DNA from 2 places in the Agrobacterium sp. 20P9.1.2 genome. Region 1 is predicted to be linked to the other one. Evidence: riboswitches for the same ligand, from Rfam matches in the RefSeq annotation. Region 1 holds a riboswitch; the other holds the start of a gene.

Region 1 (4,085 bases):
GCCATTCCAGCGTGCCATGGGCACCGACATGGATAATGGCATGTGCGTCGAGGCTTTTGTGCATCCAAGCCCCGAAGGCGACCAGCGCGTGCCGAGGCGGCAGGGCCGGGTCGTGATAATCCACCCGCCGATCTTCATTGCCGCCACGATCCGGTGCAAGTGCCACCGTTACGGAGCCGAATCGAGCGGCGCGGAAGTGGAATATGCCATTAATGGCGGCATCGTCCTTATCGGCATCGCCCCATGTCTCATCCAAGGCCAGATCGGCAGTCCGCGGCAGGTTACTGCGAAACGCTGAATAATCGGCAAGGCGGAAACTGGCAGTTTCGTTTTCAACGCGGTTTAGCAGCGCCCGCGCCGTCTCCGGAATATCACCGACCGCGTAACCAGCATCGCGCAGGTCGCGCAGCATCTCCAGCACGCTTTGCGGCACGTCCAGACCGACGGCATAACCGGTCCGTCCCGGTGCTGCGCCCGGATAATCCGGCATGAGAATGACGATCTGCCGCTCAGACGGAGCGGCTTTTTTCAAACGGAGAAATGCGGCGATGCGGTTCGCAACCTGCTCGACACGATCCGGCTCAGCCTGATGAACAAGACCCCGCCCGCCCTCCGGGTCAGGTGCCTTGAAGGAAATCGCACCGGCCAGAAGACGGCCATCCAGCTCCGGCAGCACGACATGCATGGCAAGATCGGAGGGGTTGAGGCCGCGGATGTTTTCTGCCCAGCCATCCCGCCGCGTGGTGGCCATGATGACCTGAAAGGTCGCGACGCCCAGCCGGTCGAACAGGCTCCTGCCGTCCTCATCCGACTGGCTAGCAAAGGCCGTTGCCGTCACCATTGCCGCCGGCTTCAAACGACCAAGTGTCTGTTCCAGAAACCGGATCGCTTCACCGTCCTTCAAACCGCTGACGAAGATCGGCAAAGGGGCAAAGCCGCGCTCGCGAAGCGCTGCGTAAAGCGCGTCGATTGGGGCGACATCGGCGGCCATCAGCATGGAGCGGTAAAACAGGATTGGTATCAGGGGTGCCTGCTCTGAAAATCCATTCAACGCTGCCGAAAGTCCAACAACGCCTTCGTCCGGCTTGTAAAATCCGCTTTTTGGCAAGGGCTCTGCTGCCATGTCCGGGCAGACTTCCCCCTGCGCAAAGGCCGCAAGCCCTTTTGCAACCCGGTCCATATTCTCAGACCCGCCTTCACGAAAGAAAGACAGGATTTTGAACTGCGTCGGCAGATCGACTGTGGACGCCGCTTCAAGCTTTTCATCGCGCTCGCTGCATTCCCCCGGCAAAAGCACCAGCTTGATACCGCGCCGCCGCGCCATTCTCGACAATTCGTCGACGCCATAACGCCAGCGGTCGGCACCGCCGAGAATCCGGATAAGGATCAGCTTGGCATGTTCCGCCGTCTTTTCGATCCACAGATCGACCGACATGGGATGGCGCAACTCGGAAAGGTTTGCGGAGAGGAGCGAGACGGAACCATCCGTGCTGCGCTGCCATCCACGTTCCAGCCCGCCCAGATCGCTGGTCGAAAAGGACAGCACCACCACATCCGCCTGACCCTGGTTGAGATCAACCGGCTCGATCAGGTCGTCCAGAGACGAGGATGTGGTGGCGAGGATGTGCATGGATCAGGCCGCCAACATCCGCTCGATTTTCGCGCGGTCAAGACCCTTTTCACCTATCACTACCAGACGGCTGCGGCGAACTTCACCTGTCGCCCAGGGACGGTCGAAGTAATGGTTGACGCGCGAGCCGACCGCCTGCACCTGCAACCGCATCGGCTTGGACGAGACCTCGACAAAACCCTTGATGCGCAGCACATTTTCAGAAGCCGCCGTTTCGGAAATGCGAGCAGCCAGAGCATCGGCATCCGTCACCGCATCCAGTTCCACGACGAAGCTGTCGAACTCGTCATGATCGTGGTCTTCTTCCTCATCGTGATGGGTGTGACGGTTTTCGATGTCCTCTTCAACCGCAAGACCAAGCCCGATCAGCACCGCGGGATCGACCGCACCATTGGAGGCGACGACGATCTTCGCAGCTTTCGGCAGATGCGCATTGATATGCGCCTTGGCGCGCTCCAGACCTTCGGCATCCAGCAGATCGCCCTTGGTCAGAACGATGAGGTCGGCGCAGGCAATCTGGTCCTCGAAGACTTCTTCGACCGGATCGTCGTGATCAAGTGCTTCGTCATTCTGACGCTGGGCGGCAAGCGCCTCCAGATCATGCGAGACCATGCCCTCGGCAAGGGCTGCACCATCGGCCACGGCGACCACGGCATCCACCGTCACCCGGCTTTTGATGGCGGGCCACTGGAAGGCCTGCACGAGTGGCTTGGGCAGAGCGAGGCCCGATGTTTCGATCAGAATATGCTCGACGCGCGGCTGACGGCTCAGAATCTGTTCGATGGCGGGCTGGAAATCATCGGCCACAGTGCAGCAGATGCAGCCATTGGCCAGTTCCACAATGTTTTCTTCCGGGCAGCTTTCGATGCCGCAGCCTTTCAGAATTTCACCGTCGATGCCGACATCGCCGAACTCGTTGACGATGATCGCCAGCCGCTTGCCCTCGAGCTTTTCCAGAAGGCCGCGCAAAAGCGTGGTTTTGCCCGCGCCTAGAAAGCCGGTGATGATGGTGCAGGGAACGCGATCGAGCGTGGTCATGATGTCTCCTCGGTAAAATGCAAAGGGGGAATGCGCGACACAAGGCCACGCTTCAAACTATCGGGGCGTCCGCGCCAGGGCATCAGCCCATCCGGTGCTGCGGCCAACAGGCGCGCGCCAGTCATCAGGTCTGCGGCATCGTTTTCCGTCAGGCCGCCAAACATGTAGGACCAACCGTCGGTGCTGCGCATCGCGGCGCTGAGGCCACGCTTGCAATTGGCAAGGCAATTGACGCTGCGAACGGTCACGCCTTCACTCGCTCCAAGCGCTAAGGCAGCCTCCGTCAGAAGCGCACCGGGGCGGGGGTCTGCATTCGGTTCGGCTTCGGACCGGCAGCTGCGGCAGACGAAGACCACGACGCCGGGTGCGGTGTCACGGTCCGTCTTTTCGGTCTGGCTGGTCGATGTTGCTGTAATATCCAAGGGTCTGCTTTCCGCGCCTTCAAAATGTCTCAGGGGTGCGGATATCGAAACGGAATGCGGGACACGCACAGCCATTGTCCGAACAACCGGCTGACCGGAGCACCCCGCCCGGCAGACGTTTTTCCTGAAACGGCAGGTCTCCTGGCTTGCGGCTTCAACACCCTTGCGCTGCCTTCCCGGATTTTCATCCAGTGGCTTTCAGCGCGGGCTCACCGCTTACAGTTGCGGGGGCAGCCACGGATTTTTCCGCTCAAGCGAAATGCACCGTGTTCCCTCTTAGCTTTTCCCGTTGCCGGAAAAAGACCGTCAGTCCTTAACCCTTATGCCCTGCGATGCTTTTATGTCAATGCCGCGCATCATTGCCGCGGCACGCGTTTTGGTTATAGTCGCCGCTTTGAAAAAGCATGAGACCCGGAAGGACCAGCCGCCATGACCCGCGACATCAGCGACAGCGAAGCCGAACGTCACCGCGCCAAAATGGTCAACCGCAAAGCCGTGCAGGACGCCGAAGTCTCAGAAAAGACCATCGAAAAAGGTCTGCTGATGATCAACACCGGCCCCGGCAAGGGCAAATCCACCGCCGCCTTTGGTCTGGCCCTGCGCATGCTGGGCACTGGCAGACGCGTCGGTATCGTGCAATTCATCAAGGGCGCATGGTCCACCGGCGAGCAGGGCGCACTGGCCCTGTTCGGCGACCGGGTGGAATGGCGCACCATGGGTGAAGGTTTCACGTGGGACACTCAGGATCTGAAACGCGACGTCGCTGCCGCCACCAAAGCGTGGGAAGAGGCGAAGACGCTGATGGCCGATGAAACCATCGGCCTCGTGGTTCTGGATGAACTCAACATCGCGCTGCGCTATGACTATCTGCCGCTGGAGGAGGTGGTGGAGACCCTGCAGAACCGTCGCCCCGGCCTGCACGTCATCGTCACAGGCCGTAACGCCAAGCAGCCTCTGATCGATGCCGCCGATATGGTGACGGAAATGACGCTGGT
Region 2 (4,085 bases), on a different contig from region 1:
TGGCGGCACGGCCTGAAGGTTCTGGTTATAAAGCCCGCCCTCCATCACCGCTTGCTTCAATGCCTTCCAGTCATCCTGCGTCGGAATGGCGATGCCCGCCTTCTCGAACAGCTCCGCCACGCGTGCCGTTGCAGGCTTCCATTCCTGCGTCACATATTTCTCGAAATAGTCGCCGGACGCATATTTGGAATTCTCGAAGCCCTTGAAGCTCTGGCCACGCTCCACGGCCAGCCGGTTCGACGCGCGAATGGCGTGATAGGCGACTGTGTAGAAATAGATATTGGTGAAATCGACACCTTCATCCGAGCCGTAATAAATCCGCTCCCGCGCCAGATAGCCGTGCAGGTTCATCTGGCCAAGCCCAATGGCGTGGCTGTCGTCATTGCCCTTTTCCACCGAGGGAACGGAGGAAATGTGGCTCATGTCAGAGACCGCAGTCAGCGCGCGGATGGAGGTTTCGATGGTCTTGCCAAAATCCTGCGAATCCATGGTGGAGGCGATGTTCAGCGAACCGAGATTGCAGGAGATGTCCTTGCCCATCTGGTCATAGGACAGGTCTTCATTGTAGGTGCTGGCTTCGCTGACCTGCAGGATTTCCGAGCATAGATTGCTCATGGAAATACGTCCGGCAATCGGGTTGGCCCGGTTCACCGTGTCTTCGAACATGATGTAGGGATAACCGCTTTCGAACTGTATCTCCGCAATCACCTGGAAGAAATCACGGGCTTTGATCTTCTTCTTGTGAATGCGGCTGTCGGCCACCATCTCGCGGTACTTTTCCGTGACGGAAATTTCGGTGAATGGCACGCCATAGACGCGTTCGATATCGTAAGGCGAAAAGAGGTACATATCCTCGTTGTTCTTCGCCAGTTCGAAGGTGATATCGGGAATGACGACGCCAAGCGACAATGTCTTGATGCGGATTTTCTCATCCGCATTCTCGCGCTTGGTATCCAGAAAACGCATGATATCCGGGTGGTGGGCGTTGAGATAGACCGCCCCTGCCCCCTGCCGCGCACCCAGCTGGTTGGCATAGGAAAACGCATCTTCCAGCAGCTTCATGACCGGGATAATGCCGGAAGACTGGTTTTCGATCTGCTTGATCGGCGCACCAGCCTCACGAATATTGGTGAGCGACAGCGCCACCCCGCCGCCGCGCTTGGAGAGCTGCAAGGCAGAATTGATGCCACGCGAGATGGATTCCATATTGTCTTCCACCCGCAGCAGGAAGCACGACACGAGTTCGCCGCGCTGCTTCTTGCCCGCATTGAGGAAGGTCGGCGTCGCGGGCTGGAAACGCCCGGAAATGATCTCGTCTACCAGATCGCGCGCCAGCTGCTCATTGCCCTGCGCCAGCGTAAACGCCACCATGCAGATGCGATCTTCGTAGCGCTCCAGATAACGTTTTCCGTCAAAGGTTTTCAGCGTATAGCTGGTGTAGTATTTGAACGCTCCGAGAAAAGTCGGGAAGCGGAACTTCTTCGCATAGGCATAATCGAACAGATCACGCACGAAGTTGAAAGAATACTGATCGAGCACCTGTTGCTCGTAATACCCCTCACTGACCAGATAATCGAGCTTTTCCCGCAGATTGTGAAAGAACACCGTGTTCTGGTTCACATGTTGCAGAAAATACTGCCGGGCCGCCATGCGGTCCTTTTCAAACTGAATGTGCCCGTCCTCATCGTAGAGGTTCAGCATGGCGTTCAGCGCGTGGTAATCCAGCGTCGGTTCAGTGGATTTCACCGCATGACCCTGCGAGGGCTTGGGGGAAATGGTGGTCAACGTATCCAAAATCGTTCCAATCCATGTTTGACATTGGCGACATCTTCGGGCGTGCCCAGAAGCTCGAAGCGATAGAGAAACGGCACCGCGCATTTGCGCGATACGATGTCTCCCGCCGAGGCGAAGGCCGCGCCGAAATTCGTGTTACCCGCGGCGATGACGCCACGGATGAGACTGCGGTTGGCAACTCTGTTGAGAAAATGAATGACGGGCTTGGGCACCGCCCCCTTTAGCCCGCCGCCGCCATAGGTGGGCGTCAGCAGCACATAAGGCCCGTCCACCTCGGGCGCCTCTTCATCTGCCGAAAGCGGCAGACGCAAAGCCCGCACGCCCAGCTTTTCGACAAAGCGATGGGTATTTTCCGAACGGCTGGAATAATAAACGATAAGGCCCATCACATCCCCGGCTGGCTGAAACGCCGCACGCTTTTCTGGAGCGCAGCGGCTATAGGCTTAGGCTAGAGCGCCGATCATATCCGGGCGGAAGCCTGCCCAGTGCTGCTCACCGGCAATAACCACAGGCACCTGGCGGTAGCCCAGCCCCTGCACCAGCGCATAGGCATCAGCATCTTCGGAGACATCGACGATCCTGTAATCGATGCCCTGACGGTCCAGCGCGCGGGTTGTGGCAGTGCATTGGACGCAGGCGGGTTTGCTGTAGACAGTAATGGTCATGATTTCCTCTTGGGATTGGACAAGCGAGAGCGAACGCGCAACCGGACGAAGCGCGTGGGCGACATGGCAATGAAAGCGAACACAGGCCGACTGGCACCGCACCTCACAGAAGATGCGACGTCATCCGACAGACGCAGACTATCGGGAACGGCTTACGCCACCCGCAAACAGTCACACGAGGGTTGAACACCTTCGCAAAAAGGCACTGAACAAGAAAAACAAACTGGACATGGACTTCACCCCGAAGCAGCTCATGCAGGACATTCGGGAACACGACACGCGCGGCTCCATGCCGCAACAGACCGTAATAGCTCCCGGACACCCCGCCCGTTGACGTAATCGCTCTAGGCAGGTCTCCTGGCTCGCGGATCAACGTATCTATCCCACCTTCCCGGATCGACATGACCCAGTGGCATTTTGGAACAGACACTCACCACTTACAGTTGCGGGGGCAGCTACGGCTTTTGAACGCTCATCATGAACGCACCGTATTCCCATCTTAGCCTCACAAGTCTTGCGACTCGAAGGAACCTAGAACACTACATATAGTAGACGAGGTTAATTTCCCGTCAAGACTTATTGCGATTTGTGAGAAATGAGATGGGGAAAACGTTTAGGTCGGGCGGGACTGGCGGTGAATACGCCTGCCCGTTGCGGGCCTTGTGGCACCCTGACTAATGCGTCGAGGGTGCGCGTAGCGCGTCAATGAGGGCATAGATCACGGCGACCAGGACCAGCAGGGTCGTGCCGCTAAAGGGAAGTGGCAACATGATCTGCTCGGTTGCAAAGGCTCCGCCAACCACCAGAACGATCTGAACCGCAGCAAGAATCAGCATTGTGGTCAGGGGTAAGATCACGCCCCTATTCGCGAAGAAACGGCGGTAGCCAAAAACGAAAACGGGAATCAAGACGGCCGTCACGGCGAAAACATAAACCCTCAGCCACTGTGCGTCCGGCAGCGAATCCGGCGCCAGAAAGGCCAGCGGCATCAGGACATAGCTGCTGGCAGTTGCCGCAAGCAAGGGAGGCCAAACGACCACATTCATCCAGCGTATCGAACCCGTAGCCGCCTTCTTATCCTGATTGCTCAGCACGGCACGTATGGCAAAGACCACCAGGCCGACCGCGACAGCAATGATGCCAATTGCCAACAGAAACTGCGAGCCGCCGACAGCGCCAACTCGCAACATTTCAAAAGACGAAGACAGCTGAGATGGCAGCGTCATCAGCGCGGGCAGAAGCCACAAAATCCAGAAACCGGCGACGAGACTTGGCAGAACGACGAACCGCGACAAGAAAAGAAGTACGGCCACACCGCCGACCAGCGACGCGATGATGACCGCCACGCCAAAGGAACCGGCATCGGCCAGAAAACCCATGGTCGATACCATCTGCGCAATGCCGGAAGCCTGCGACACGGCCAGAACCAGTGCGAGGATATCCTCAACCACGACCAGCGCTACGCTGTTTTCCAGACGCGGAACAAAGAGGCGAACGATCTGCCCCAGCGCAAACGCCGTCAGAATAGAGCCCACCCCCAACGCTAGAATCGAGAGCTGAGAGGGAAGACCATTCCTCGATTGCGCTTCCATGAAAGCAGGATCGAGCCCCGGCATCGCAATATTC

Evidence for each region. Region 1 has a riboswitch for cobalamin ahead of AC27VJ_RS18025 (DUF1636 family protein). Riboswitches for the same ligand answer to the same signal wherever they lie in the genome.
Region 2: linked by a shared signal. The riboswitch ahead of nrdH (glutaredoxin-like protein NrdH) and the one ahead of AC27VJ_RS18025 (DUF1636 family protein) in region 1 are both predicted to bind cobalamin.

The regions. Positions count from the first base shown of each region.
Region 1 is NZ_JBYOKI010000006.1:259,095-263,179, forward strand. Features, by position in the region: gene cobN (cobaltochelatase subunit CobN) at 1-1,630, opposite strand, end outside; gene cobW (cobalamin biosynthesis protein CobW) at 1,634-2,671, opposite strand; gene AC27VJ_RS18025 (DUF1636 family protein) at 2,665-3,090, opposite strand; cobalamin riboswitch at 3,205-3,413, opposite strand; gene cobO (cob(I)yrinic acid a,c-diamide adenosyltransferase) at 3,520-4,085, shown strand, end outside.
Region 2 is NZ_JBYOKI010000003.1:646,012-650,096, forward strand. Features, by position in the region: gene nrdE (class 1b ribonucleoside-diphosphate reductase subunit alpha) at 1-1,794, opposite strand, end outside; gene nrdI (class Ib ribonucleoside-diphosphate reductase assembly flavoprotein NrdI) at 1,782-2,180, opposite strand; gene nrdH (glutaredoxin-like protein NrdH) at 2,238-2,459, opposite strand; cobalamin riboswitch at 2,790-3,009, opposite strand; gene AC27VJ_RS12465 (hypothetical protein) at 3,134-4,085, opposite strand, start outside.